Regions from separate parts of the Thalassospira sp. CH_XMU1448-2 genome, predicted to be linked through region 4. Evidence: predicted binding sites of a transcription regulator. Region 4 holds the regulator's gene; each other region holds the start of a gene.
The links. Region 4 encodes PhoB, which activates phosphate uptake and scavenging genes when phosphate is short. Its sites were predicted from a motif close to TNTCATAAAACTGTCA; they were not measured.

Region 1: a site for PhoB is predicted at 1,308-1,323, ahead of WA318_RS04785 (bifunctional 2',3'-cyclic-nucleotide 2'-phosphodiesterase/3'-nucleotidase). Genes of this name have one in related genera too.
Region 2: a site for PhoB is predicted at 4,824-4,839, ahead of phnF (phosphonate metabolism transcriptional regulator PhnF). Genes of this name have one in related genera too.
Region 3: a site for PhoB is predicted at 5,491-5,506, ahead of WA318_RS11880 (choice-of-anchor I family protein). Genes of this name have one in related genera too.

The regions. Positions count from the first base shown of each region.
Region 1 covers NZ_JAYMEA010000001.1:1,054,070-1,061,767, forward strand. The annotation lists gene WA318_RS04780 (MFS transporter) at 1-1,224, shown strand, start outside; gene WA318_RS04785 (bifunctional 2',3'-cyclic-nucleotide 2'-phosphodiesterase/3'-nucleotidase) at 1,387-3,357, shown strand; gene WA318_RS04790 (GcrA family cell cycle regulator) at 3,453-3,890, opposite strand; gene WA318_RS04795 (NnrU family protein) at 4,093-4,755, shown strand; gene WA318_RS04800 (methylmalonyl-CoA mutase) at 4,887-5,348, shown strand; gene WA318_RS04805 (hypothetical protein) at 5,453-5,932, shown strand; gene WA318_RS04810 (NUDIX hydrolase) at 6,033-6,896, opposite strand; gene WA318_RS04815 (hypothetical protein) at 6,961-7,287, opposite strand; gene WA318_RS04820 (hypothetical protein) at 7,484-7,606, opposite strand.
Region 2 covers NZ_JAYMEA010000005.1:252,104-259,801, forward strand. The annotation lists gene WA318_RS17740 (GGDEF domain-containing protein) at 1-741, opposite strand, end outside; gene pcaG (protocatechuate 3,4-dioxygenase subunit alpha) at 948-1,577, opposite strand; gene pcaH (protocatechuate 3,4-dioxygenase subunit beta) at 1,581-2,294, opposite strand; gene WA318_RS17755 (LysR family transcriptional regulator) at 2,396-3,349, shown strand; gene WA318_RS17760 (trimeric intracellular cation channel family protein) at 3,360-3,995, shown strand; gene phnF (phosphonate metabolism transcriptional regulator PhnF) at 4,100-4,813, opposite strand; gene phnG (phosphonate C-P lyase system protein PhnG) at 4,946-5,461, shown strand; gene phnH (phosphonate C-P lyase system protein PhnH) at 5,458-6,066, shown strand; gene WA318_RS17780 (carbon-phosphorus lyase complex subunit PhnI) at 6,069-7,202, shown strand; gene WA318_RS17785 (alpha-D-ribose 1-methylphosphonate 5-phosphate C-P-lyase PhnJ) at 7,207-7,698, shown strand, end outside.
Region 3 covers NZ_JAYMEA010000002.1:970,628-978,325, forward strand. The annotation lists gene WA318_RS11865 (HAMP domain-containing methyl-accepting chemotaxis protein) at 1-1,354, shown strand, start outside; gene WA318_RS11870 (sensor histidine kinase) at 1,411-2,910, opposite strand; gene WA318_RS11875 (response regulator) at 2,920-3,654, opposite strand; gene WA318_RS11880 (choice-of-anchor I family protein) at 3,820-5,415, opposite strand; gene WA318_RS11885 (NAD(P)/FAD-dependent oxidoreductase) at 5,601-6,608, shown strand; gene WA318_RS11890 (DUF2256 domain-containing protein) at 6,633-6,827, shown strand; gene WA318_RS11895 (DUF3253 domain-containing protein) at 6,824-7,108, shown strand; gene pgi (glucose-6-phosphate isomerase) at 7,112-7,698, opposite strand, start outside.
Region 4 covers NZ_JAYMEA010000001.1:888,404-896,101, reverse strand. The annotation lists gene uvrC (excinuclease ABC subunit UvrC) at 1-24, opposite strand, end outside; gene folB (dihydroneopterin aldolase) at 464-904, opposite strand; gene WA318_RS04035 (SDR family oxidoreductase) at 993-1,763, opposite strand; gene WA318_RS04030 (calcium/sodium antiporter) at 1,813-2,775, opposite strand; gene WA318_RS04025 (cation:proton antiporter domain-containing protein) at 3,074-5,023, shown strand; gene phoB (phosphate regulon transcriptional regulator PhoB) at 5,105-5,803, opposite strand; gene phoU (phosphate signaling complex protein PhoU) at 5,821-6,543, opposite strand; gene pstB (phosphate ABC transporter ATP-binding protein PstB) at 6,569-7,372, opposite strand; gene pstA (phosphate ABC transporter permease PstA) at 7,374-7,698, opposite strand, start outside.

The sequences.
Region 1 (7,698 bases), 170 kb from region 4:
GAGGTGACGGGTGAGCATGCGGCAAGCATCCCTGTCTATAAGGGATGGCGTAACCCCGAAGTGCTCCTGATTCTGATGGCTGCGGCGATGCCGCTATCCTTTTCGACCTGGATGGCGCTTTTGAACAACTTTTCGGTCGAGATGGCCGATTTTACCGGGCGCGAGATCGGTATTTTGCAGTCCCTGCGCGAAATTCCGGGTTTCCTTGCCTTTACCGCAATCTTTGTATTGCTGGTACTGCGTGAACAGACCTTTGCCCTGTTGTCGCTGCTTGTTCTGGGCATCGGTGTTGCGATCTCGGGATATTTCCCGACGGTGGTCGGGCTTTATTGCACGACGGTGCTGATGTCGATCGGCTTCCATTATTTTGAAACCATGCAACAGGCCCTTTCGTTGCAATGGGTCAAAAAGGAACGCACCGCCATCGTGATGGGAAAACAGCTTTCGGCGAAGTCGATCTCGTCACTGGTGATGTTTGGCGTTGTCTGGCTGATGCTGGAAGTCTTCGCAATTGAATATCGCTATGTCTATCTGTTTGGTGGTGCATTGACGATCATCGCGGCACTGTTCGTCTGGGGAGCGTTCCCGAAATTTGCCGACGCCCATCCGCAGACCAAGAAGCTGATCCTGCGCAAACGCTATTGGCTTTATTATGCCCTGACCTTCATGAGCGGTGCGCGGCGTCAGATTTTCACGGTGTTTGCGGGCTTTCTGATGGTCGAGAAGTTCGGCTATGACGCGGCAACCATCACGTTGCTGTATCTTTTAAACCACGCGATCAACATGTTCCTGGCGCCCAAGATCGGCAAACTGATCAGCAAATGGGGCGAACGCCGCGCATTGACCTTTGAATATATCGGTCTGTTTATCGTGTTCGTCTCTTATGCTTTTGTCGAGAACCATGTGATTGCCGGTGGTCTTTATGTCATTGATCATCTGTTCTTTGCCATGGCAATCGCCATCAAGACCTATTTCCAGAAGATCGCCGATCCGGCTGATATTTCGTCAACGGCGGGGGTGAGCTTTACAATCAACCATATTGCTGCGGTCTTTATCCCGGCTGCATTCGGGCTGCTCTGGCTGATTTCACCAAGTGCAGTCTTCCTTGCAGGGGCAGCAATGGCATTTGTGTCACTGGTCCTTGCCCTTAATGTCCCGAGTGACCCTGAACCGGGTAACGAAGTGATACGGGGCTATAAATCCCCTGAAGCCTTGCCAGCCTGAACAAGCCGTTTTGGCGGATAACTTCAATCAGGAAACGCCCGTGCAGATCGCGCGGGCGTTTCTATTTGTATTTGCCCCATCTTTTTCGCAAAATCTTCAAAACCTGACCATCTGAACAAGAATAAAGTAAAGCGACCGAGCACTCGAACAGGGAAAAGACACATGACATCCATCCTCAAAGCGCGCATGCGCAAGACAGGCGCAACTGCAATCGGACTGTCGCTGGCACTGTTAAGCGGTACAGCACTTGCCGACAGTTCAGTTTCGCTGCGTATTCTCGAGACCACCGACATTCACACTCATCTGGTCAATTACGACTATTACCGGGATGGGGAATCTGACACGGTTGGTCTGGCAAAGGTCGCGACCTTGCTCAAAACCGCACGTGGTGAAGCCAGGAACGTTGTTTTTGTTGATAACGGCGACCTTATTCAGGGTAACCCGCTTGGCGATTACATGGCCAAGGAGCGCGGTCTGAAAAAGGGTGAAATTCACCCGGTCTACAAGGCGATGAACCTTCTTGATTATGATGCTGCCAACCTTGGTAACCATGAATTCAACTATGGTCTTGAGTTTCTGGGGAACTCGATTGCCGGTGCGAATTTCCCTTATGTCAGTGCAAATATCTTTGTCGATGATGGCGATGGCAATGCCGAAAATGACAAACCCTATTTCGAACCCTATGTCCTTCTTGACAGGGAATTTGTCGATGATGAAGGCAAGTCGCACAAGGCGAAGGTTGGTGTGATCGGTTTCGTTCCGCCACAGATCATGCAGTGGGACAAGGCCAATCTTGAAGGCAAGGTATTTACCAAAGACATCGTCGAAATGGCCGAGAAATATGTACCGGAAATGCGGGCAAAGGGGGCCGATATCGTCATTGCCGTTCCGCATTCGGGACTTTCGACCATGGAACGCCATGGCATGGAAGAAAACGCGACCTATTACCTTTCAAAGGTTGATGGCATTGACGCGATCCTGTTCGGGCACGCCCATACCGTCTTCCCGTCCGAGGCCTTCGCCGATCTTGAAGGCGTTGATCTTGCCAAGGGGACGATCAACGGTGTTGCTGCGGTCATGCCGGGCTTCTGGGGCAGCCATCTTGGCGTGATTGATCTCAAGCTCAATGTCTCGGACGCGGGTGAATGGACAGTTGTCGACAGCCTGTCGGATGCGCGCCCGATCTATCAGCGCGAAGGTCGGACCATCACCCCGCTGGTCGAAGCTGATCCGGAAATCATTGCCGCAGTCAAGGAAGAGCACGAAGCAACCATCGCCTATATGCGCGAAGGTGTCGGCACGACCTCGGCCCCGATCAACAGCTTCTTTGCGCTTGTCGCCGATGATCCGTCGATCCAGATCGTGACCAATGCCCAGAAATGGTATCTCGAAAAGATCCTGAACGGCTCGGAATATGATGGCATTCCAATCCTGTCTGCCGGTGCACCTTTCAAGGCGGGTGGTCGTGGCGGACCGGACTATTTCACCGATATCCCCGAAGGCAAGATTGCACTTAAAAACGTCGCGGATCTTTATATCTATCCGAACACGGTGCGCGCGGTTTTGCTTGATGGCGACCAGGTTCGCGAGTGGCTTGAAATGTCGGCAGGCCAGTTCAACCAGATTGACCCCGCCAGCCGTGATGAACAGCCGCTGATCAATCCGGATTTCCCGACCTATAACTATGACGTGATTGACGGGGTGACCTATCAGATTGATGTCACCAAACCGGCCCGGTACAACAAGGCTGGTGAATTGGTCAACGCTGACAGTCATCGTATCGTCAACCTGACTTTTGAGGGCAAACCGGTCACGGCGGACCAACAGTTTGTTGTTGCTACCAATAACTATCGCGCCAGCGGCGGCGGACATTTCCCCGGTCTTGACGGATCGACCATCATTGTCGAGGCACCCGATGAAAACCGCACGGTTCTTGCCAACTATATCCTGACCGAAAAGGAAATTGATCCGAAGGCAGACGGCAACTGGACCTTTGCACCGATTGGTGATGCCAACAAGGTCACGTTTGTCACCAGCCCGAAAGCATCGGCTGCGGCCAATGCCCCGGACAATATCAGCTTCATCGGCGAGGATCAGGACGGGTTTGCCAAATATGTCCTGCAAAGCAAATAGAACGTTTGCTCAACCAATCTAGCCATTAAAAAAGCCGCCCTGTAAAAAGGGCGGCTTTTTGATTTCTGGCTGTGCACTGGGCACCAGGCCGGAACTTATTTTTTGGCAGCGGCCTGCGGGCCCTTGCCACCGGCACCCTGATGCGCAGGGGGATTATCCTCACGCGGGTTTTTGCCGTTCAGGTAAGCCTGTGCGCAATGCTCGTCGCAATAGGGTTTGCTCGGCACGATCTTCTTGCCACAGAAGTGGAAATCTTCATCGCCCGGGTCACCGAACGGCCAACGGCACATGCCAGCCCCAAGATCAAAGATCGAAATGCCTTTGGTCTGTTGCTTGGGGGCCGGGGCTTTCTTCTGTTCCGCTTCCTCAGCACGACGCTGAATCGGGGACGGGCGTTTGGGCAGGCCAAGGCGATGTGCCTTGCCTACGACGGCATTCTTGCCAACACCCAGTTCTTCACCGATGCGTGCCGTGGTCCAGCCCTGATTCCAGAGCGAGGTCAGCAATTCAATCTTTTCCGGCGTCCAGCTCATTTCGAGTATATTCCGTGTTCCGTTGCCCGCCTGACGGTTTTCTTGCCGCAGGCAGTTGCTTATTGTCCGATGTCAAACAGGGATACAGAGGTATCCGCTAATATCTCGTAACGCAAGGGTCTTGGAGATTCGCGTCCCGACCCGTGTGCGGGAACAGCGCAATTTGCATGTTGAAGCAGCAATGTAAAGAGGGGATCGTACTTTGGTCTGGTTTTTCATCTCGGTCGCGGTTTTCCTTGGGGCACACGTTATTCCGGGGCTGCTTCGAAACAGGATTGTCGGCCTGATCGGCTATCGAGCTTATGTTGTTGGTTTCTCGGTTCTTTCCACCCTGTTATTTGCATGGGTTATCCACGAAGTTATCGTCTCGGAGTCGTTTTGGCTGTGGGACTTCCAGATATGGCAGGCAAAGGCGCTGATTATTGTCATGCTACCCGCCTGTATCTTGTGGGCCAGCGCCATTCTTCAACCCTGTCCGTTATCCATCGGGCGCAAATCCGGCTTTGATCCGGATCGGCCCGGCATCAACCGTTTCTGCCGTCATCCCCTGTTGCTGGGGGCTTTCCTTTGGGGGATCGGTCATGTGGTTGCCAATGGCGATTTTGTCTCTCTGGTCTTTTTCGGCGGCAGTGCGCTTTTTGCGCTGATCGGGTTCTGGCGGATGGAGAAAATCCGTTTGCGTGACATGAGCGTAGCCGAACAGGAGGCAGTTCTGGCAGGGACTCGGCGCTTCTCACTGTCGGGATTGTTCAAGGGGGCTTTTGGCTGGCAGGACTTTCTGCTGGGCGGGATCATCTATGTCGTGATCCTGATGGGGCATGGTCATGTGATTGGCATCAACCCGCTTGAAATGGCTGGCTGGTAGTAGGGACTTGACGCCGGAGCTTGTCAGCCCAAGTTTTGAAAGGGATACTGTTTCCCCAAGGCATGTTGCAAAACATGCGAAAACCCGCCGCACCATTTTGGTTTGTCGGGCGCAAATTCAAGCGAGGTATCATGACATCTCCGCAACTCGCGACCAATCTTGCCAGGTTTGCCGAAATGGAAGGCCGCCATCCCCGGCTTCTTTTGGCGACCGCCTCGGACGAAGAGCAGGCCTATCACAAACATGTCGCTACCCTGTTTGCCGATGGCGGGTTCGATGTGGATGTTGCCCCCCAGCATTCCGATGCCCAGTCCATTGCCATGCAGGCAATTGATTGTGATGCCGATATGTTGGTGTTGATCCGCACATCGCTGACGGCACAGGACCGTGTGAGTGTTGCCGATCTGATTTCGGCACTAGACGGGCTGGATGCGGAATATGTCAAAGTCGGTATTGTCGGGCATGCGGATGATCCGGCCCGCGGGAATGTCGATTTCGTCTGTGACCTTGAACATCTTCAGACTGCCGATTGCGAAGCCCTGATTGCCTATATTCTGGCAATTGAAGAAGGCCGTGTGGCACAACATATTTAAATCATTCAAAGATTCCGCAAAGGCGCGGGGGAAATGATTTAGAAACCCTTTAAGTGCATAATGGTTGAATCCCGAGGCGGGAAAAATAATCAAAGGATCAGTTGATGGGACTGCTCAAGGAAACACTGATGCGCGTGTTTGTCGGCAAGAAAGGCCGGGATGCCATTCGTGCATATAGTGATGCGCAATCCCTTCAGATGCGCGACGCCGCAACCGCCGAACAAACCGCTGCTCAGGCAAGACAGGCGCGCCGTATTGAAGACCGTGCTCTTGCCCATCAGGACGAAGGCATGTCCCTTGAAGAAGCGCGCGCTCTTGCCTTGGCCGAAACCCTGACCGAGCAGGCTGATAACCCCCATAACGAAATTCTGAAGGCGTTGAATGCCGCCGATGCCAAGCTTGGCAAAAAGAAAAGCAGAATGCCGACCGAGGCCGATGATCGCAGACAGGAACTGATCAATGAGGCGGTCAAGACCCTGCGCAGTAAGCAAAGTGATCTCGACAAGCTTGATCCCGATCTGCGCGCAAAGCTGACGGTGATGGCTGTTGGTGCCCTGATGGGCGGGCCTAATACGCGTCAGTAAATCTGCCCGCAATCAAAGAGATATCTGGTCAAACACAAAAGCACCCGTTCGATGTTTCGAAGGGGCTCTTGGTGTTGCGGGTGCAAGCAGACGTGCGCGCTTATGAATTGAGCTGTCGATGAAGACCAGTGAGCAGCTCACCGTAGCTTGGTTCATTATCTGCGGTTAGAAACCCGTGGCGGATCAGAAAATCGATGACGACCAGCGCGCAGTTGAACTTGAAGTCAAAGCCGGTGCGAACGATGTTGGCGACATCGGCCAGAGGTAGCAATTGAAACCGGTCGACTTCGCCATCAACACATCGGGGAACAAAGTCCTCGGGCAATTCCAGATCGAAATTGACCATCACATCGGGTTTGAGCCCCTCGGTGGTTTCGTAAAGATACGATATCGCCCCGATCGGCTGAACATGGCGTGACAGATCTTCGGGAATGCCGGCTTCTTCGGCGCATTCCTTCATCATGTTTTCACGAAATCCAAGGCCGGTGGGCTGACCGCCGGCCACCATATTGTCAAGCATTCCGGGATAGGTCGGCTTGTCCTTGGACCGATGAGCGATCCACATATGGATGCCGTCGGGTTTGCGCACGAAACCGTTCATATGCACCCCCCAGGACCGGCAGCCGAAATAGGGCATGGCAAACCGGTCAAGCTGGCACAGCGGTTCGTCGGAAAGACGTTTGCGAATATCAAACTTCTCGCCGTGCAATTGCCGGATCACACCCTGTTCGGTCAGGCGGCGGGTTGCAGCACCCAGAACCTCATTGCGCTGTTCAGGGGTTTTGATATGCGCGGAAAAGCCATATTCGCCGTTCTCGTCGCGGATGAAATCGGTGCCAAGCGCAATCAGGGCCGATGCAAAATCGGACCGGATTGCCCCGACCGGCTGATCATCAATGCGGAAACGCGCATAACGCGAAAGATTGGCGTTATTGCAGGCAATGATATGGTCAATATAGGCCAATTGAGCACTCCTGTCGGGTGGTCTGGGCTGTCAGGTTTCCCGACAGCGCCACGACATCGACAGGTTACGCACTAAGCGCCGAGTTTGAATAGCCTTTTTCCGACGTCAGGACCGTATTTACATGGATGACCTGACGCAGGCAGCGCGCGATATGTTCGGCAACCTTGGTTTCAAGCTGTTGGACCTGGATGTCGATCTGGAGTTCCTCAAACCCGCGATTGCCTTCGGCAACGGTGGAATGCCAGCTGGCTGGAACCAGATTGCGTTTGGCAAACAGTTCAAGAACACGCGGCATAACATCGGGTTCTGCAGCAGCATGGACAGAGAAACAATAAACGGATTTGGCAGTCTGCGCGTCATCTTGGGACGCAGCAAAAGCATGATTGGTCATGACAATGCTCACGGATTTTCAATGCATCAAACAGGCGAACAGGTACGTCCCGGTGTCCTTAGACAACCGGGCAAATAATTCGCGTAATGATGGCAATGAAAATGTGGCGATTGGTCATAAAGCTAACTTGTGGGTGTGTATATTCAGAACCGTGTGGTTTGAAAATATCCCGGAAATGATGAAGGCAATAACTGGATCAGAGAACCAGTAGCGATGCAATCAAAGCCACAATGGTGCCTGCGAACAGGATTTCCATCGAACGGGCAATTTGCTGCTCACGGGCAACGGCGATAGCAACGGCTTTGCGCTTATTCATCATATTCACTCCGTCTTATGACAGGTAGCTTCCAGATGCCCTGACAGGGCACTCACCAAATATATGCAGGGCAGTGGCCGCGATACAAGGCTTCT
Region 2 (7,698 bases), on a different contig from region 4:
ACCAATATGCTTACTCTGTGCTTCACTCAACGCATCCAGGGAAAGCTTGGAACCAACCAGATTGCCATCCCCCCCCAAAAGCACCGTCCCATCCTGCGAGATCACAAAGATATCGACATTCTGATGAATACCCTGTCCGCTAAACAGGGACTTGCGGACGGCATCGGCCCATTCCCAGCTTAGATGGGTGGCAAGAACACCGGTGAATTCGCCACTGTCATTAACAAGTGGAACGGCGATATCGACGAACTGGATCGGTTCGCCATTATAAAGCGGGAATTTTTCGGCAAGCAGTTTGGCATCGTGAACATCGCCGATGAACTGACCATTTTTGCCATATTGGAAAACCGGGCGCTGGGCGATATTGGCCCCAACCAGCAGATCATTCGTCGCGGCAACTACCGTGCCGTCGCGATCCAGCACACCGATCCAGGTAAATATAGGAATTTCATGGCGTAACCGGTTGATAATAGAACTGATTTCGCGGACGTCCTGCATCTCGCGCAATACGCGTAATGTGCTGAGAACAGAAACCTCGCCACGGTGTGTCCACATCGTACGGTCAAGCTCGTCAGCCATCTGAAGCGCAATATCAGAAACCCCGATGCCAATCTGGTTTTGCAAATCCGCCCCAGAGCGCTTGCTGATGACAAAGCTCATCAGCGCCGCCAAACCAACAACCAAAAGCGCGGTTGCCAGTGCAACTTGCACACGGATTCCGACCTCAAAGACCTTAGCCAAGGCTGATCCTCTCACTCTCCAAAACCGGGGTCTGTTTTTGTTGTCTGTCGGCCCTCGGTGCGACGGGTTGACCCACCACGTCAGCAATGTTGGGAATATAAGAATTGCAGATGCGGTTTTGAAGAAGAAGTTCCAACAAAAAATGGCAGCCATTGAGCATGACTGCCATTCCTTAAAATCAGCCAGAATGCCGGTTTAAACGCCCGTCAGACATCGAAAAACACGGTTTCGTTTTCACCCTGTAAAACAATATCGAACCGATAGACCGGCACAGGACCGCTATCATCACGGTTGGCAACCAGGGTTTTGCGTCGTTCGGTTTGCTCAATCAGGTTCAGGACCGGATCACTGGCATTTGCTTCCTGTTCATCGGCAAAATACATCCGGGTGTTCAACCCGATATTGATACCACGTGCGACAATCCAGAAATTGATATGCGGGGCCATATCCAGACCATTGCGCCCCGATACCACGCCGGGCTTGATGGTTTCAAACCGATAGACAGCGGTATCGAAATCGGTCCCTGCACGGCCCCAGCCACGGAAACCCTCGTCGATCTGGCCTTGCTTCTGACGGTCAAGTTCATGGTTATAGCGCCCGTCTGAATTGGCTTGCCAGATTTCCAGAAGCGCATCGCGAAGCGGCGTGCCTGTTCCGTCAATCACCCTGCCTTCGATGATGATCCGTTCGCCCCGGGTGTTTTCATCGGCCATGATATTGGTGAAGTTGTTTTCAAAAATATCAAAGCCGGCCTGTTTGGGGATCAGTCCGATATGAACATAGGGCCCCGCCGTCTGGGATGCGGTTTCTTTGAGATAATCAAGTGACTGCACCATGGATCAGTTCCCTTCCAGACGGTTTTCAAACAGGGTCGAACGGCGACCACGCAGAACGATGTCAAATTTGTAGGCAATGGTATCGAGCGGGATTGATCCGTTCAGATCAATCGGCGCGATCAGACGGTTGATCGCATCTTCATCCGGGATAACATGGACAATCGGGCATTCCTTGATCAGCGGATCACCTTCGAAATACATCTGGGTGATCAGACGCTGCGCAAAGCCGGACCCAAAGACCGAGAAATGGATATGGGCCGGACGCCAGCTATTGACGTAGTTGCGCCAGGGGTAAGGGCCCGGCTTGATGGTGCGGAAGAAATAATAGCCGTTCTCGTCGGTCAGCGCGCGACCACATCCGCCGAAATTCGGATCAATCGGGGCAAGATAGGTATCCTTCTTGTGGCGATAACGGCCACCGGCATTTGCCTGCCAGAATTCCACCAGCGTATGGGGAACCGGGCGGTTGTTTTCATCAAGAACCCGCCCATGCACAATAATACGCTCGCCAATCGGATCGCCATCCTTGGCATAGTTGCGGATCAGATCGTTATCAAGCGGCCCCAATTCATTCTGACCGAACACCGGGCCAGTGGTTTCCGACAGGGACCCCTGCAATGACAACATTGCCTGACGCGGGGACCGCGCTACCGATGTCTTGTAAATCGGGGTATAGCCCGCTGGCTGAAGCGTTCTGTCACGCTGATAGAATTCCATAGATCTTCCTCCGCAAAATGAACAAACCGGTTCTTGCCGGTCTTGTGATCATCCTGCGCAGCCAATTGCATAAAATAAATGCATGATTTATCATCTAACTCATGAGTAATTTCGATCATTTGGAACTGGACGGTCATGCTTTGCGACTGTTTCTTGCCGTCCTTGAAGAAGGATCGGTAACAGCAGCCGCCGAGCGGCTTGGCGTCACCCAATCAGCAGTCAGTCACAATCTGACCAAGCTGCGCCGGATCATGCGTGACCCGCTTTTCACCAAATCCGGACGCGGAATTGTTGCAACGGCTCATGCCCAAAGCCTGGCCGAGCAGGCACGCTTTCTTCTTGATCAGATGCAGGCCTTTGCCAGCGGGGCGGATTTCGATCCCGAAGCAGCCGAGATGACTTTGACGATTGCTGCAAATGATCTGCAGCGTGATCTTCTACTGCCAAGCCTGTTTTCACGCTTGCAAGGCCAGCTTGCCGACATTCGCATGACCGTGGTGCCGTCGCTTTTGCCGGGCCCCGCCTTGTTGCGCGAAAACCGCTGTGATCTTCTGATTTCGCCGCGCCCGCCCGAAGGTGTCGATATTGTTCAGAAACGGCTTCTGACCGACCATTATATGGTCTTTTATGACCCTGACATGCGCGAAGCCCCGACCAGTCAGGATGACTATTTGTCAGCGCGCCATATCACCGTCAGATATGGCAATAACCGCACACTTGAATTCGATGATCTTCTTGAAAATCAGGGGATTGATCGTAACATCGTATTGCGGGTGCCGAATTTCACGGCCATTGCCGAATTTCTGCGGGGCAGTCAGATGATCGCAACATTGCCAAGCCTGCTAAAGCAACATGCCCTGCGTGACTTTGCCCGCAGCCAGGTTCCTTTATCAACACTTCGGGCCGGTACGATTGATCTGCCGATCTATATGTGCTGGCATCAACGCTATCAGCATGATCCGTCGCATCGATGGCTGCGCAACCAGCTTGAAGACGTGGTTGCTGCCAGGTTGCGCACACCGACCAAAAGCCCGCTTCCGCAACAGACAAGCTAGACAGGACGTCATGACCATTACCCAGATTATCTATTGGCTTGAATTGGCGGGGGTTGCGGTTTTTGCAATCACCGGCGCGCTGGAAGCATCCCGGCGTCAGATGGATGTTGTCGGTTTCATTCTGATTGCGACATTTACCGGGATCGGGGGCGGTACGGTACGCGATGTGATTACCGGGGCAACGCCGGTTTTCTGGATCCGCGATCCGGCCTGGGTGGTGACGTGCATCGGGGCTGCGGTGTTTACCTATTTCACTGCACATCTTGTTGAACGACGTTATGTCGCCCTGATCTGGCTTGATGCGCTGGGTCTTGCCATGTTTGGTGTTACAGGTGCAGCAATCGGGCTTAATCTTGGGGTTTCGCCGCTTGTCGCGATCATTCTGGGTATGATTTCCGCGACCTTTGGCGGCATGGTTCGCGACGTGGTCTGTAACGAAATCCCGCTGATCTTGCGTCCGGAAATCTATATCAGCTGCGCACTTCTGGGCGCGAGCATCTATGTCGTGGGCACAGCCCTTCTTGATTTGCCACGCGGCCCCGTTGCCTTCATCGCATTTTTCTGTGCGTTCATGCTGCGGGCCTGCGCCATCAAATTCAAGCTCAGCTTCCCGGTCTATAAAGCCCGTCCCGGTCGGGAATATTGACGCGTATATGCATTATCGACGGTCGTTGAAACTACTATCCCGGAGATAGTTAGTTAACTCACTTTTATTCTCTGCGCCTTGCGGGCAGGGACTGAAAGGCACGATTATTCGACAATCAATTGCACGCGATCACTCGAAAAGGCCGTCACACCATATTCAATCGGCACCCCGGCTGAATCGATATCGACACTTTCGGTCGAGATAACCGGTCGGTTCTTGGCCTGTTTTAGCAGGCTTGCCACACGCGATGATGGCAAGGTTGCCGAAATGCGGGTCGTCTTGCGGCTGTAATCATCAATCCCGAACCGTTTCAGGGCCTCGGTCAGGGATTTGGTCTGGGCGAATATTTCGACAATCCCGTCAAAGCGCGCCGCCGGAAGATAGCTTGTCGCCACCGCAAGCGGCACACCATCGGCCTCCGATACCGAAAACAGCTCGATCACGCGCGTGCCCGGTTTGACATCAAGAAACTGCGCGACCGTGACACTGGCCTTCAGGACTTCTGAAGAGATCAGTCGTTTGTCGGGCAGGCGATGACGCCCCGAGACAATCTGCGAGAAACGGGTTTTTGATCCCAACGGATAATCAAGAATTTGTTCCTGAACGAAGGCACCACGTCCCTGTTCAACGCGGACCACATTGGTATCGACAAGTGCCGCCATTGCACGGCGCACTGTATGGCGATTCACTCCGAAACGACGGACAAGTTCCATCTCGGTCGGCATCTTGTCGCCCGGTGAAAACACACCTTCCGCGATATCGGCAAGAAGCTGTTTTTCAATTTGCTTCCAGATAGATAGCCCCGGCTCCCAATCCATCTCATTTCCCATTCACAAAACTTTCACCGCAAGACCTTTGCCAAAGTCGATAAATCATCTTATAACGTGAATATGTATAGACGTCTAGACAAATTTTAAATTTGTCGACATGCTTGAAAAAGGATCAGACAGATGACGGCGCAAACTGCCCAGACCGCTGGGCCCGGCCAGGATCACAATCCATTGAATCCCCCCCAGACAAAGGCCGTTGATGGTGTGACTGCCGCAAGGCAGCGCTGGATGTCGGTTCTTGCCCGCACGCCGCGTACGGTGCTGGAAACAAAATGGGCTGATACCTATAGCGACGTGAAATGGTCCCATTTGCGCGAACCACAAATCGGCATGGTCATGGTACGCGGTCGCGCTGGCGGTGCCGGACAGCGCTTCAATCTGGGTGAAATGACTGTCACGCGCTGTGCCGTGACCCTGTCTGACGGCACCGTCGGCCATTCCTATGTCAAAGGCCGCGACCGGTTGCAGGCACAATATGCCGCCCTGTTTGATGCAATCATGCTGCGCGATGGATCAGCCTGCGATTTCATTGATGATCTTGCCGCCGCACAGGCCAATGCCAAACACGAACATGCGCGCAAGGTCGCGGCCACCAAAGTTGATTTCTTTACCCTTGTCCGCGGAGAAGACGAATGACCCTGCAATCCCAGACAAGCGAGCTGCTGCCGGGCTTTGACCATGCCGCATTTGATTCCAATGCGGTTTTTCGTGTTCTGCTAGATGCCCTGTCCCGTCCGGGGCGCATTTATGATGTGCCCGTTTCGGTGGCGACACCCGATGGCCTGAATGCAACCACCACCGCCACCCTTCTTGCCATGGCCGATATGGACACCACCATATGGTTATCGCCAACCTGCGTGACCAAGGCCGCAACGGATCATCTGAAATTCCATTGCGGTTGCCCGATCAGCGATGACGTTGCCAAGGCCGATTTCGCAGTCGCCCGCATTGATGATGATCTTTCCTTCATCACCCACCTTTCGGTTGGCAATGCTGAATATCCTGATCAATCGGCAACCCTGATCCTGATGGTTGATGAGATTTCCAACGCCCCGGCCATGAAACTGACCGGACCGGGGATCAAGGACAGCCATGATCTTGATATCAAAAAACTGCCCGCAAGCTTCCACGCATGGCGTGCGGAAAACCATCACATGTTCCCGTGCGGGGTTGATGTGATTTTCGCAAGCCCGACCAAGATTGCCGCCCTTTCGCGCACCACCCGGATTGAGGTCATTTAACCATGTATGTTGCCGTTAAAGGTGGCGAACGCGCCATCAACAATGCCCACCGGCTGCTTGCCGAACAGCGCCGTGGCGACAAGAAAATTGCCGAGATCGAAACCGATCAGATCGAACAGCAATTGTCGCTGTCCGTCACCCGGGTCATGGCCGAAGGATCGCTTTATGACCGCGATCTGGCCGCCCTTGCCATCAAGCAGGGACGCGGTGATTTGATCGAGGCGATCTTTTTGATGCGCGCCTATCGCACGACATTGCCGCGTTTTGCCTTTTCCAAACCGATCAGGACCGCGGATATGGATGTGTCCCGCCGAATTTCGGCAACTTTCAAAGACCTTCCGGGCGGTCAGATTTTGGGCCCGACCTTTGACTATACGCATCGCCTTCTCGATTTCACCCTGATGGCAAATGGTGAAGACCCGCTTGATGCACCAAGTGGCGAACGTCCGGTCGATGAAAACATGCCGCGCGTTCTGGATGACATCCTGAATTACGAAGGCCTTATTCAGGATGAACCGGTACCGGTCGATGACACCGCGCCGGTCGCCGACCTGACACGCGAACCGATCAAGTTCCCGGCTGGTCGCGACCTTCGTTTGCAGAACCTGACCCGCGGCGATGAGGGCTTTGTCCTTGCCCTTGGCTATTCAACCCAGCGCGGCTACGCCAACAGCCACGCCTTTGTCGGTGAAATCCGCTATGGCACCGTATCGGTTGAGATCGAACCCGAAGAACTCGGCTTTGCCATTGATATCGGCGATATCGAACTGACCGAATGTGAAACGGTCAACAAGTTCAAGGGATCGAAGACGAAGCTTCCGCAATTTACCCGTGGCTATGGCCTTGTCTTTGGCCAGAACGAGCGCAAGGCGATTTCCATGGCGCTGGTTGATCGCGCCATGCGCGCCGATGAAATGGGCGAACAGATCATGGGCCCGGCACAGGACAGCGAGTTCGTCATGGAACACAGCGACAATGTCCAGTCGACCGGTTTCGTCGAACATATCAAGCTGCCGCATTACGTCGATTTCCAGGGCGAACTTGAACTTGTCCGTCGCATGCGGGCCGAAGTCGAAGAAAGACTGGCCAAGCTTGAAGCCGATGAAGCGAAATCCCAACCCGAAGCCGCGGAGTAATTCCATGGAACAACTTGCGAATAATCCGGCGGATGGGGCAACGGCCTATAATTTCGCCTATCTTGATGAACAAACCAAACGGATGATCCGGCGTGCCCTTCTTAAGGCCGTCGCAATTCCGGGCTATCAGGTCCCGTTTGCCGGTCGTGAAATGCCGATGCCTTATGGCTGGGGCACGGGCGGCGTGCAGGTGACTGCAGCGGTCATTGGCCCGAATGATACCCTTAAAGTCATTGATCAGGGGGCGGATGACACCACCAATGCGGTTTCGATCCGTCAGTTCTTTGCCAAGACGGCAAAAGTCGCAACGACCGAAAAGACCGCCGAGGCATCGATCATTCAGACCCGCCACCGCATCCCGGAAAAGGAACTGCGCGAAGATCAGGTTCTTGTCTATCAGGTACCGATCCCCGAGCCACTTCGTTTCCTTGAACCGCGCGAAACCGAAACACGCAAGATGCATGCGCTTGAAGAATACGGCCTGATGCATGTGAAA
Region 3 (7,698 bases), on a different contig from region 4:
CACAAACGCCCCCGAAGCCACCGACATCACCAAAACGGCCGAAACCCTGACCGGGTTGTCGGTTCTCGAACCCAAACGCAAGGCCATCGAAGCATGGAAATCCGCTACCGATGCCCTTGATCATGTTCGGGTTGCTGTCGAAAAAATGGGGGTGCAGGGCGTTGCCGGAGCGGCAAGCAAACAATCGGCCGCCGTCACGGTTGAATCCGCTGAGGCAATAACACAGGGACGCATCATTCTGAGCGCCCTTGGCATCGGATCACTTGTTCTGGCGGGGCTTCTGGCATGGATCTATGTTGGTCGCGGCCTGATTAACCGCCTTGAACGCATACGGTTTGCCATGGCCGAAATTGCCGCAGGCAACACCAATGTCGCGATCAATGACACTGGTCGGGATGAATTAACGGAAATGAGCAAGACGCTCGAAGTATTCCGGGCCAATGCCGCCGAAGTGGTCGAAGCCCAGCAGCGTGAAACGCAACAACGCGAAGCCGCAGCACAGGAAAGACAGGCAGCCCTGAATGCACTTGCCGATGATTTCGAAAGCCGGATCAAATCACTCGCCGAGGACATCGCCCATGCGTCCGAAAGCATGCACGCATCTGCCCAAACTCTTTCGGAGCGCAGCACAACCAGTGCGGATCGCTCAGCAAGTGCTGCAGAGGCCACACAGGCCACCGCGCAAAGCGTTGAAACGGTTGCCGCCGCCGCCGAGGAACTTGCGGCCTCAATCAGTGAAATCCGTCGTCAGATGGAAGATTCAACCCGTATCTCCCGTACAACATCGGAACGGGCTGTTCAAAGTGCCGAAAGCGTTCAGGCCTTAAACAAGCTTGCCGATGAAATTGGTGATGTGGTGATCCTGATTTCCGATATTGCCGAACAGACCAACATGCTGGCCCTCAATGCAACGATTGAAGCAGCCCGTGCCGGTGATGCCGGCAAGGGCTTTGCCGTGGTCGCCAACGAGGTCAAGCACCTTGCCGATCAAACGGCCAAGGCCACGGCCGATATTGGTGCGCGCATCAAGGCTGTTCAGAACGCCACCCAAAGTGCCAGTGATGAAATTGGTGCCATCACCACCTCGATCAACGAGCTTGATGACATCACAACGGCCCTTTCAAGTGCAGTGGAACAGCAGGCATCGGCAACGCATGAAATCACCCAGAACGCGCAGGCCGCCAATGACACCACCCGTCGGGCCGCCGATGACGTGATGGCTGCCAAGTCCGTGGTAATCGAAACTGGCGAGATTTCAAACAATGTCCTGATTTCTGCCAAGGATCTGAGCCATCAGGCCACCAATATCCAGCGCGAAGTCGACAATTTCCTGAGCGACATTCGCAAAGGGTGATTAACCACCCTGAATGCAAAACGGCTCGCTTCTGGCGGGCCGTTTTCGTTTGGGTCTCACACCCGACGCGGCAAGGAAATAATTACTTCAAGCCCCTTGCCCGGCATGTTGCGCAAACTGATCTTGCCATCATGGGCATCAATCACGGTCTTCACAATCGACAGGCCAAGACCGCTGCCGCCGGTACTGCGCGCGCGTGATCCTTCAACCCGATAGAATGGCAGGAACACCTTGTCCTGATGCTCTACCGGTATGCCTGGTCCCTCGTCGCGAATGGTCACCAGAACATTGTCAGCTGTGGCTTCCAGACTGACCTTTGCCCGATATCCATATTTCAGGGCATTTTCGATCAGATTGGTAAAGGCGCGCTTTAATGTACCGGGACGACAGGTGATCCGGATACTGCGTTTGCCCTCAAACGAATGGGGTTCGTCCCCACCGCCAAACACGGTATGGACCGAACTGAATTGCAAGGGTTGCGGCCCGTCAAATGAAACCGGACGGCCAAGATCGGCATAATCATCACAAATCGCCTCAAGAACCGAGACAAAGTCGACCGTGCGTTCTTCTTCTTTCTGAATCCAGTCACCCAGAAAATCGAGCGCATCGTTCAGAAGACCGTCCATCTCGTCAAGGTCACGCAAAACGGTCTCACGCAATTCATCATTCTCGATGAACTCGGCCCGTAATCGCAACCGCGTGCTTGGTGTTCGCAAGTCATGCGAAATGGCGGCCAGCATGCGGGTCCTGTCACCCAGCATGCGCGAAATACGTTCGCGCAGATCATTATAGGCGGCTGCCATGGATCGGGCTTCGGTCGGACCGCGTTCCTCGACAGGTGGACCATCGACCTCGTCACCATGGGCAATGATTGCGGCAGTCAGGTTTTTGAACGGTCCTGCCAACAGATCGGCAAGGGCTGCAAAAACCGCCAGAACCGCAACAACCCCCAACAGGAACATCAAAAACACAAGCGATGGCGATGAATAGTTGGCCCACAATTCATCATGACTGACCAGAATACGCTTCCCTGTTGGCATCATGATTTCGATCTGGGCGACAAGGCCAAGACGGGCAATTTCACGCGACAGTTCGGCAAAGAACAGGCTGGGGTTTTCGGTTGCCTCGATGGTTGCCCTTTGCTCGGAGCTTAGCCGCCCGCGCATGAAATGGACCTTTACCGATGTCGGCCATCCGGTATTGGCAAGGCGCACGGGCATGGCAATATGCTGTGCTGGTCGCGAAAACAGCAAAAGCGTTCCGATATCGTCGGCGGGCAAAATACGCAATGCCATCCCGTCGCGCGCAGCGATATCGACGATATTGGGTTCGAATTCCGGATTATCGGCAATACGGACCAGTTCGCGAATGGTAAAGCCCAATGTATAGGCCCGCCCGATCCGTTCATCGCGTTCAATAACGTAATAGGATGCCAACGCACTCAAGGCTGCGATGATCACACCGCCCAGCATCATCAGCAAAAAGATACGCCCGCCCAACGTGCGAGGCTTGTAGCGCCTGAGATAATTGCTGAACTCTGCGAACATGTCCGCCATTACGCTGCCCTAAAGCATCTGGGTGTCAGCGCAGAACTGATAACCGATGCCCCGAACGGTTTTGATCAGCTTGGGGTTCTTGGCATCCTTTTCGATCTTGCGGCGCAGGCGGCTGATCTGGATATCGATGCTGCGATCAAATGGAAGCGAACTTTGACCCCGGACGATATCAACCAGTTGCTCACGCGACAAAGCGCGCTTGTTATTTTTGACCAAAGCCAGAAGCAGCGAAAATTCACCGGTCGAAAGATGTACCGCGACATTGTCGGCATCACGCAATTCGCGTGATCCGATATCAAGCGTCCATTCGCCAAAAATGATCTTCTTGGTCGGGGCAACTTCATTGTCGGTCGGCCCCACTGCACCGGTTTCAAACCGCCTGAAAACCGCACGAATACGTGCGAGCAATTCACGCGGATTGAACGGTTTGGTCAGATAATCATCCGCCCCCAGTTCAAGCCCAAGGATACGGTCAGTATCCTCGCCAACTGCGGTCAACATGACAATCGGGACTTTGGATGTCCGCCTTACATCGCGGCATAGTGCAAATCCGTCCTCGCCCGGAAGCATGATATCAAGAATGACAAGATCGATCTTCCAGTCGCGCAAGGCACGATGCATTTCATTACCGTCCGAAACGGTCGTGATGCGAAAACCGTGCTGCAGCAGGAATTTCTTCAAAAGCTTCTGGATTTCCTGATCATCATCGACAACCAGAATATGAGGTTCACGTCGCGTAGTCAGAGTCCCGAACTCCCCTATTTATCAGTCGATCATGTTCCTGACCGTGCGCGGAGTTTAGTCCATATTGCCTTCGGATTGAAACATTTTACCATGACCTGGTCATAAAAGAAAAAGCCGGGCAAAACCCGGCTTCTCCAATGTCAATCCAGTCGCTGCGATCGGCATTTATTTCAGATCATAGACCTTGGTACTGCCCGAAACTTCAGATGCAACAACCAGCATCGCATTGCCAGTCGGGCTGTCCTTGGCATCGATGAATTGCATGCCTTCAGGGGCAAGTTCACCTGCGGTATCAGCCTCCGGGCTGCCCGAGAAACGACGATCACTGTGATAGGTGACAAATTGCGGGTTGGCCGGATTGGTCAGGTCATAGACCATGAAGCCGCCCTGACGTTCCAGACCGATAAACGCGTATGGCGTGCCGTTGACGTAACCTGCGGCGATGCCTTCGGGCTCGGGGCCCTTGTCATCGGAACGGTTGTCACGGCTGTAATTTTCGGTGTCCGACGCGTTAAAGACATTGGCATATTTCGATGCCAGCAGCTGTTCAAACGCATCACCGCTGTCAAAGACCATCTCGCCATCTGCATTCAGAACCGAGAATGACCGTGCGCCATAGCTGTAGATAACATCGACATCACCGTCGCCATCAATATCACCCTGTGCAGTCGTCGTTTTCAGGCGACCAAGATTTTCGTCTTTCTGCAGGGTGCTTGCCGTCGGGAACCTGACCGGATCAAGGGTTAGTTTGCCGACACGGGTTTCTTCGCTGTAACCGTCATAGTCACGTGAATCACCCTCGTTGGCGATCAGGACCCATTCCTTGCCTCCGATTTCAATCGCATCAATGGTATCAGGCATATACATGCCCATTACCGGCCAGGTGCGAATATTGATCTTGCCGTCCTTGTCGCTGGCATCAAAGGCATGAACCGAATGATCCTTGAAACCAAGACCGGCAACACGGGTGACCGTTGCCGTTTCGATATCGATGATCGCAACCGCATTGTTTTCCTGAAGCGAAACATAGGCGGTCTTGCTGTCGTTGGTCACGGCTATATATTCCGGCTCGACATCCTGCGCGACGCTTGAGGTTCCCGGGTTGGACATGCGCATGCCATAGGGCAGTTCGCCGTCATTGAGGAATTTGAAATCAACCGTCCGAACATCCGCATCCGAAAGACCTTCGACACCACCCGCGATCGGGATGATGGAAACGCTGCCTTCCGGATCATTGGTGAAAGCGTCGTTCGGTTCACCCTCGTTGGCGACAAGAACATATTTCCCGTCCGGTGAAAACTTGATCATGTCGGGAAGCGCGCCGACGGTCACAGCCGAGATGAAATTGCCATCAGAGTCAAAAAACACGGCCTGCCCTGGGGCCTGCTTGTCGGTGTTTTCAACGGCAACGGCCACAACACCGTTTTTAACCGCCACACTGTTGGCGGCCTTGCCCCAGGTTGCAAGCTCCAACGCTCCAAGCTTCACAAGCTTGTCGGGGTTTGACATATCAAGGATATCAACGGTTTTGTCGGCACCATTCACCACAAAGATGCGCTTTGACACCGGGTCAAATGCCGGAATTTCAGCCGCGCTTTCATCAAGCATACCGGTGCGATATTCACCCATCGGCACGATTGTCAATGGATGCGCACCTGCATTGGCAACCGTATTTGCCATCATTGAATGGTTTTCAGCGGTACCGGCACAGGCACTCAGAAGCACGGAAACGGCAGCAGTTGCCAACAGTGATGAACGCATAATTCCCCCCTTGGTAAATGGTTCGTCAAAGCTGACAACCTGCTGATTTGTTGTAACCGTTTAATGACCAGGCGGTGACAGTTTCATAAATATCTTGTGGCACAGACTGCTCCAAACGCGTTTTCGATCCGTATCAGAAGACAAGCCTTTGAATTGTCGCAGAACCAACTTTTCGGGATCGCCACATGACTTCGATCAGGATCGCCATCATCGGTGCAGGCATGGCCGGGCTCAAGGCTGCCAGCACGCTGCACAAAACCGGTATGAACGTGACGGTGTTTGAAAAAAGCCGGGGCCTTGGTGGACGGCTGGCATCACGCCGGACCGAGTTCGGTCATTTCAATCATGGCGCACAATATGTCACGGCCCGCCATCCCGGTTTTGCGGCCTATCTTGAACAGGCAAAATCATTCAACGCTGCACAAAACTGGAAACCGAACCTTCATCATGGACAGGAAACCAGCCCGCAGCAGCTTGGCAACCTTGCCCTTGATCACTGGTATCAGGGCGCACCGCAGATGAACAAGCTGATCGGCCCGCTGGTCGAACCCTTTGAAATTCTCAAACAGCACCAGATCACCCGGATCGAACAGCTCAACACACGCAGCTTTGCCCTTCATGATGATCTGGATGGGAAATTCGGTCCGTTTGACGGCGTGATCGTTACCGCCCCTGCCCCGCAAACCGCAGAGCTGTTGCAACCATTATCACAACGCTACGACCCGATTGGCGACGTAGTCATGGCGCCATGCTGGGCGGTGATGGCGGCGTTTGAAACGCCACTTCCCACCGCTTTTGACGCAATGCTTCATCCGTCCCCCGCGATCAGCTGGGCCGCCCGCAGCAACCCGTCGGATGATCTGTTTCATCGTCGCTGTCCTGATCCCTGGGTTTTGCATGCCTCACCAAATTGGTCGCGTGACCACCTTGAAGATGACCAGCAACGTGTAATCGAAAAGCTTCTTGGCGCCCTTCGTGATGTCAGTGGGGTGAAACTGCCTGATCTGCACAGTGTTCAGGCCCATCGCTGGCGCTATGCACGCACCGAAACACCGTTGGGATCAAGCCATCTGAACGGTATGAATGGGCGCGTCATTGCAGCGGGCGACTGGTGCCTTGGTGCACGGGTCGAAGCAGCATGGCGCAGCGGCCAGTCCGCCGCACATGCCATGATCGAAACCCTGATCGGCTGATCTTGCGATATCGGGTGAAAAATCATGCCGCGTAACGCCAATGGCAAATTTCACGGAAAATCACATCTACCCGAGAAAATCTGTGTCACCTGTAACCGTCCATTTTCATGGCGGCGCAAGTGGAAGGATTGCTGGGACGAGGTGTGCTATTGCTCTGATCGCTGCCGACAGAACCGGAATATGCCCACATCTCGGGACAAACAAAGCAGCCTGTCATGATGCTTGATCAAACTGACGAAGATCTTCCGACCTATGCCATCTTGCGCCAGCGACTTGTCAGTCTGGCAACCGAACGTGGTGCGGAAAGTACCTTCTGTCCGTCTGAAGTTGCCATGACATTTGGAAGCTATTGGCGTGATCTGATGCCACGTGTTCATCAGGTTGCCGAACAACTTTGTTCCGAAGGCCTTCTTGAATATAACAAGGGCGGTGTCAGCCATGGCCAAAACCGCCCTTCTGGTGCTTATCGTTTGCGTCTCATTCCCGTCATTGAAGACTAGAGCCTAGCCGCGCAGACCATGCAGCTGTTTAATCAGGCCTGCAGTCGATGCATCCCGCGATCCGGCGTCTTCCCTGCCCTCGACCATCGGAAGCAGTTCCTTGGCAAGCTGTTTGCCAAGCTCAACCCCCCACTGGTCATAGGAATTGACGTTCCAGATGATACCCTGAACAAAGATTTTATGTTCATACATCGCAACCAGTCGTCCAAGGGTGAACGGATCAAGCTGTTTATAGAGGATCATGGTGCTCGGCTTGTTCCCGGCAAAGACCTTTTGCGGGGCTAGAACATCAATCTCGGCGGGTGAAAGATCGCTACCGGCAAGCTCGGCACGCACTTCATCCTCGGTCTTGCCACGCATAAGCGCCTCGGCCTGCGCAAGGCAGTTCGACACCAGCTTGTCGTGATGGTTGGCCAGCGGATGCAGCGCATTGGCCGCAACTATGAATTCAACCGGGATCAGTTCGGTGCCCTGATGGATCAACTGATAGAATGCGTGTTGCCCGTTCGTGCCCGGTTCGCCCCAGATGATCGGCCCGGTTTCATAGGCAATCGCCTTGCCATCGCGGGTGACCGACTTGCCGTTGCTTT
Region 4 (7,698 bases):
TTCGGAGGGAACTGGTGGCTTCATAAAGGCACTCCGCAATCACACAAATACATCCAAAGTTGTGACGGTCGTCACAATATGGCCGGGCCTTGGAACATACCTCAAAAGATTAACATCGCAACAGCGCGACAGGGAATCGCCCCGGAAAAAAGATGTCCACCAAGACTGTGGATAACTATGTGGGTAATAGGGGGGCTACTTCCTGCACCCCTTGAGAGTCTTAACGTTCTATGAAGTGCCCAAATATTGAGCAAAACAACTAAGTTATTGATTTATTTCACTAAAATTACTGTCAACCTGAAATCATTCGGTAATAGAGTCGTAAAAATCGAATATTTTCCTTTGAATCCCGCTCCCCAGATGCTTGTGCATAAGGACAGATGCGATTCGCCCCAAGGGAATCACAGAGTCCCTTGTCCTTACCGTCTGAAAAAGTAAATTTTTTGCTGGAAATCGGCGTTAATTAGCGCGCGATATTGTGCCGTTCGATTTCGACCCCGACAGCCGCGACGTCTTCAAAAACATCGAGCTTTTCAACCCGAACGATCACCTTGCGCACCCGTGGATCAGCAAGACACATATCCGCAAGTTTTTCCCCAAGAGTTTCCACAAGGTTCACATGGCCATCCTGACAAATACGTCGGGTGCCAACCACCAGATCCTCGTAACTCAGTACGGTTGTAATATCGTCATTCTGAACGCCGTCGCCTTCAAGCACGGCCAGATCAAGATTGATCCGCACGCGTTGCGGGGCTTCCTTTTCGTGATCATAAACCCCGATCGAGGTATGGATCACCATATCGCGGACAAAGACACGGCGCAGGTTGCCTGCCCGGTCTGCATGGGGCAGATCGGCAAATGGCAATGTCGTAATCTTGGCATCCTGTTTCAGGCCTGCGGTCATATTCCGGTCTTCCTTGTGCTGCTTTCGGGCATGGAAACTGTGTCCACTCCCTGCCCGTCCGGCCGATATCGGGCATCCACACCAGATATCATTCTATTGGCTTGTCATCTTTGCCACTGGGCGCCCAATCAAGATGCTGCCCGCCGTCAAGGGCTAACATTTGCCCGGTGATGGCGGGCGCGGCAAGGAAAAATCGAACCGCATCGCAAATCTCTTGCGGGTTTGTCCCGACTTGAAGGGGGGTTTTCGCGCATTGCTGATCGAAAACTTCCTGTGTTTGCCGACGACTAGGCAATGCCGGACCCGGTCCGATGCCATTAACACGAATTTTTGGCGCAAGTGCCAGTGCAAGCGTCTGGGTCAAGGTCCAAAGCCCGGCCTTGGACAGTGTATAGGTCATGAAATGCGGGTTCAGGTTCCAGACCCGTTGATCAAGAATATTGATGATCGCGCCCTGTGCATCGTCGGGAAGACGCCTGGCAAATTCCTGCGACAGCACAAATGGCGCACGCAGGTTGGCCTCCATATGAAGGTCCCAGCTTTCACGGGTCGCACTGTGCACGTCATCATATTCAAAGGTTGATGCATTATTGATCAGGACACCAACCGGACCGAGTGACGCCTGTGCTTCACGGACAACGCGATGGGTATCTTCCTCGCGGCCAAGATCAGCAGAGATGACACAGGCACGCTGACCAAGGGCACGGATTTCATCGGCAAGGGTTTCGGCATCCTTGCGCGAGTGGTGACAATGCAGCGCCACATCATACCCGTCTTTGGCAAGATCAAGCGTCAGCGCACGCCCGATCCGTTTTGCCGCCCCCGTAATCAAAACCGTTTTGGGCATCTGTGCGCTCATGGCTGTGCTGATCCCTTTATCGTCCCGTCATATTGTTCAAACTGGTGACCTATGCCGCGACAAGCTGGAAGACATAGACCAGATAGGCAATCACAAATGCAACACCGGTGATGCGCGAAATCTTGCGAAACGCATATGCAATCCCGATCAAACCAACCGTCACCGCCAGCATGATCCAGATATCGGAATTCAAGATTTGCTCCGGAACCGGGATTGGCGCAATCAGCGACACACCGCCAATGATCACCAGAAGGTTCAAAAGGTTGGACCCCAGCACGTTACCAAGCGCCACATCCGAATGCCCGCGGAATGCCGCCACAACAGATGCAGCAAGTTCGGGCAGAGACGTTCCGAATGCAACAAGCGTCAGGCCGATCACGGCTTCGGAAACGCCGAACTGACGCGCGACGGAAACACCACCGTCGACAAGCCATTCCGCCCCGAACATCAGGGCAACAATACCGACAACCGTCGCAATGATCGGTTTGAGCCAGCCAGTTGGAACCTCTCCGACTTCGTCAACTTCTTCTTCATGCAGTTGGCTGGCATCGCTTGGCATGTTCTTGTCATGCTTGTAGGTGAAGTACCAGATCGCCACCAGAACGCAGAGCATCAAAGCCCCTGCCCAGCGATCAATGGCGCCAAACATGCAAAGACCAATAAACAGAACAGTCCCAAGCAGCATCGCCCCGCCATCGCGGACCACGGTTACCCGGCTTGCCGCCACGGGCTTGAGAACAGCCACCGCACCAAGAATGAGCAATATATTGGCAATATTGGACCCGACCACGTTGCCCATCGCGATGTCGGCCGTTCCCTTAAGCGACGCATTCAGTGACACGACAAATTCCGGTGCGGACGTTCCGGCTGCAACGATTGTCAGCCCCACAATCACTTTTGACACGCCCAGCAACAGGGCAAGACCAACCGCACCACGAACGATAAACTCACCGCCAACGGTCAGAAGGACAAGACCCGCAATGATCTGAATGTAGGGAATGAACTGTTCCAAGATACGTTTGCTCTTATTGACTGTCGTTTACATTGGCCCGGATCAGGCCCGCGGAACATGGCATTTGACATCACGAATAGCAAGTGATCTGGCCATGACAATTGTCACACAATTTACTCGCCCGGCCCGGCGCGCCCTAGAGAAAACCTGTCACTGCTGCCTTGAAGCAGATCAATCCGGTACGGGTTAATTGCCGTTGAACCGGCAAATTTCCACAGGACTGTGTGTGCTATTTCAGTTATCCTGTTAATCTCGTTATTTTCAAATATTTATCTGCTTTGCCGGATTGATTCTGACCATGCATCACAGCGTCCTGTTCGAGCTGTTTCTGATCCTGACTGCGGCTGTGGTTGCCGTGCCTATTGCGCATCGCCTGCGCGCCAATTCGATCATCGGATTTCTGATTGGCGGCTTTTGTATCGGGCCGTTCGGTTTGGGTCTGATTACCGAACGCGAAGACATTTCGACCGTTGCCGAACTTGGTGTCGTGTTCCTGCTCTTCATGATCGGGCTTGAACTCTCACGCGAACGGTTGCGGGTCATTGGTGGCAGGTTTGCTGCCCTTGGCCTTTTTCAGATTCTGGTATCGATGGCAGCCATCATGGCTGTGCTGGCCCTGATTGATTTGCCGCTGGCTGCATCGCTTGTGATTGCAGGTGCGCTGGCTTTGTCCTCAACGGCAATCATCCTCAAACAGCTTTCTGATGACCGGCAATTAAATACGCGTTTTGGACGCGCAGCCCTGGCAATCCTTCTGGTACAGGATGTTGCGGTTGGTCCGTTCCTGATCATGGTTCAGGCGGCCGGTGATGCCGGAACAGAAACCAGCCCCTGGATCAGTATCCTTTCAGGCTTTGGCTCTGTCGCCTTGCTGCTGGTTGTCGGGCGGTATCTGTTGCCACGCCTCTTTCGCTATATCGCGTCTCTCAAGAACCCGGAACTGTTTGCGATTGGGACCCTGTTTGTCGTTCTCGCCGCCAGTACCCTGACCGAGCTTTCCGGGCTTTCAATGGCACTTGGTGCCTTTATCGCGGGCGTGATGCTCGCCGAAACGGAATTCCGTCATCAGATCGAAGCCGACATCGCGCCGTTTCGCGGTGTGTTCCTGTCGCTGTTTTTCATGTCGGTCGGCATGTCGGTCAATGCCAATGTCGTCTATGAGCAGTTTGGCAGCGTCATTTTGTGGCTGATCGGGCTGCTGATCATCAAGACGGCCGTTCTGTTTGTCCTGTCCCTTGCCATTCGGTTTGAACGCGGATCCGCACTTCGTGTTGCCATGAGCCTGGCGGCTGGTGGCGAGTTTGCCTTTGTGATGTTCTCTCTTGCAGCGCAAAACGGTGCGATCCCGCGTGATTTGGCGGCCATATTGATCCCGGTGGTCGCCATTTCCATGGCGCTCACCCCGACTTTGATTAACCTTGGGCACCGGATTGAAGAAAAGCTTCATCCCAAGGAAGACGACCAGCTTGGTCCGATTTCGGATGAAACAGACGGAATTCATCAACATGTTCTGGTGATTGGCAGTGGCCGTGTTGGTCGCGTTCTGGCGCGCCTTCTTAAAACCCGGAACATTCCCTTTATCGTTCTTGATAGCGACGCCCAACAGGTCTCACGGGGTCGTGCCGAGGGACTACCTGTCTTCTTTGCCGATGGATCACGCCCGGAAACATTCAGGGCAGCTCACACCGACGAGGCCCGCATTGCCGTTGTTGCCATGGGTAATCCGCATGCGACTGAAAAGACCGTTGCGCTTTTGCGGCAACATTATCCGCATCTGAAAATCTTTGCCCGTGCCCAGGACATCACCCATATCGGACCCCTGTCTCGTAGCGGTGCAGATGCGGCCATCCCTGAAGTACTTGAAACCGGCCTTCGGCTTTCGGATCACGTCTTGTCGGCCTGTGATGTGCCACAGGAAGATATCGACGCCGAAATCGCCAAGTTCCGCCGTGCCGACATGCTGTTGATGAACGAACTGGCCCCACGGACCCAGCGGAAAAAGGTTCCTGAGGCCCCCGTGGCAGCAGAACCGGCATCAGTTGCGGAAACCAAATCCAAAGCAGATGCCAGGTCGGAAAACAAACCCGAACCGGCATCACAGCCCCCGGCAAAGAAAACGGGAACGCGCAGGGTTGCCGCCAAGAAGACCCCGACGCGTAAAACACCGGTAAAGTCCGCAACGGCCAAGAAAACAACCTCGACAAGTTCAGGTCGGGCACGCAAGACAAAGCCCGAAAACGATCATTAAAGGCAAAACCCCCGCAGCCATTGGCAACGGGGGTTTTGTTTTTTCTGAAACCGGGTAGATGATCTTTGCTCAGATCAGAGATCAGGCAGCGGTTTCTGAATCCAGCGCATAACCGGCGGCACGAACCGTACGAATGATATCGCGGGTGCCTTTGACATCATTGAGCGCCTTGCGCAGACGACGGATATGAACGTCAACCGTGCGGGTTTCGACATAAATATTCGGTCCCCAAACAGCATTCAAAAGCTGCTCGCGGGAGAACACACGCCCCGGATGCTCAAGGAAATAGCGCAGAAGACGGAATTCGGTCGGGCCAAGATGGATGGCCTTGCCGTTGCGGCTGACACGGTGTGCTGCGAGATCCATTTCGATATCGGAATAGACCAACTGCCCTTGTGGTTGCGCCGGACCGGACCGACGCAGCAGCGCACGAATACGGGCAAGCAACTCGCCAATTGCGAACGGCTTGGTGACATAGTCGTCAGCACCGGTATCAAGACCACGGATACGATCGCCTTCTTCGCCACGTGCGGTCACCATGATGACCGGCAAATCGCGGCTTTCGGGCTTGCGACGGATCTGGCGGCAGACTTCAATCCCCGACATTACCGGCAACATCCAGTCCAGAAGGACAAGATCGACATGCGTTTCCGCAAGGATTTTCAACGCTTCGTCACCGTCACCGGCTTCGACTACCTGCATCCCCTCACGTTCGAGGTTGTAGCGCAACATGGTTACGATTGCAGCTTCGTCCTCGACGATAAGAACCGTTGGGTCCATCTTCCTATGCTCCAGTGTCACTCATTCGGTTCGACGACAGCAAAGTTCGCTGCATCATTTTTTGGCCGGTCAATTGCCGGCAGGTCTTCGCCTTTGATCCGGTAATAGATCGTCTCGGCGATATTGGTTGCATGATCGCCAATACGTTCGATGTTCTTGGCGATGAAAAGCATGTGGGTCGATGCCGTGATGTTGCGCGGATCTTCCATCATGTAGGTCAGCAATTCGCGGAACAGCGAATTGTACATATCGTCGACTTCCTGATCGCGGGCCCAGACACGCTCGGCCTTTTCGGCATCGCCTTCGATATAGGCATCCAGAACGTCCTTGATGATTTCCTGCGCCAGCTTGCCCATGTTCGGAATCACCTGAACCGGACGGATCGGCGGAATCTGGTTAAGAACCTGCGCGCGTTTGGCGATGTTTTTCGCCAGATCACCGATACGCTCCAGATCGTTTGACAGCTTGAGTGCGGTCACGACCTGACGCAGGTCATCTGCCATCGGCTGGCGCAAGGCCAGAAGACGCACGGCGAAATCCTGAACTTCCTGTTCGAGAATATCGATACGGTGATCCGACAGAATGACTTTTTCAGCCAGTTCGGAATCCCGTTTGACAATCGAACGGATCGCAGAGATCAGCTGACTTTCTGCAAGCCCGCCCATCTGCGAGATGATGTTGTTCAGACGGGTCAGTTCCTCGTCGAACGAACTTACGATATGTGTTTTGTCGTCAGCCATTTATGCGTGCTCCTCGTGTCGCTGCTTAACCGAAGCGACCGGTAATGTAACCCTTGGTGCGTTCGTCTTTCGGGTTGGTGAATATCTGATCTGTTTCACCAACCTCGACCAGCTTGCCAAGGTGGAAGAATGCGGTCCGCTGCGATACACGTGCAGCCTGCTGCATGGAGTGTGTCACGATCACGATGGTGTAGTTCGAACGCAGCTCGTCAATCAGCTCTTCGACCTTTGCCGTAGCAATCGGATCAAGTGCCGAGCACGGCTCATCCATCAGGATGACTTCAGGGCTGACCGCAACCGCACGCGCGATGCAAAGGCGTTGCTGCTGACCACCGGAAAGGCCGGTTGCCGGTGACTGCAGACGATCCTTGACTTCCTTGAGCAGGCCCGCACGTTCAAGCGAGGTCATGACGATTTCGTCAAGTTCGTCACGCGAATTGACCAGACCATGGATACGCGGTCCATAAGCCACGTTGTCATAGATCGATTTCGGGAACGGGTTCGGCTTCTGGAACACCATCCCGATACGTGCACGCAGCTGAACAACGTCGATGCGCTTGTCATAGATGTCACGACCATCAAGGGTCACTTCACCATTGATGGTGACACCATCAATGGTGTCATTCATGCGGTTCATGCACCGCAGGAAGGTTGACTTGCCACAGCCCGACGGACCGATCAGCGCGGTGACCTGGCGTTCAACGATATCAAGATTGACGTCAAACAGGGCCTGGTTATCGCTATAGAAAAGATTAAGGTCACGTGCCGTCATTTTCGGGCTTGAGACCGACGGCTCTGCCGTCATTGCGCTCTGGGATACAGCAGCCATTTTACCACTTCCGTTCAAATTTTTTGCGCAGATACACAGCCAATCCATTCATCAGGATCAGGAAGGCCAGCAAAACCATAATCGCAGCCGAGGTTTTCTCGACAAAGGCACGTTCCGGGCTGTCTGCCCACAGATAGATCTGGACCGGCAGAACCGTCGCCGGATCAAGTGCACCACCCGGAATGTCGACGATAAACGCCACCATACCAATCATCAGAAGCGGTGCCGTTTCACCAAGTGCCTGTGCCATACCAATGATGGTACCGGTCAGGATGCCGGGCATTGCCAGCGGCAGGACATGGTGTGTAACGGTCTGAACCGGTGAT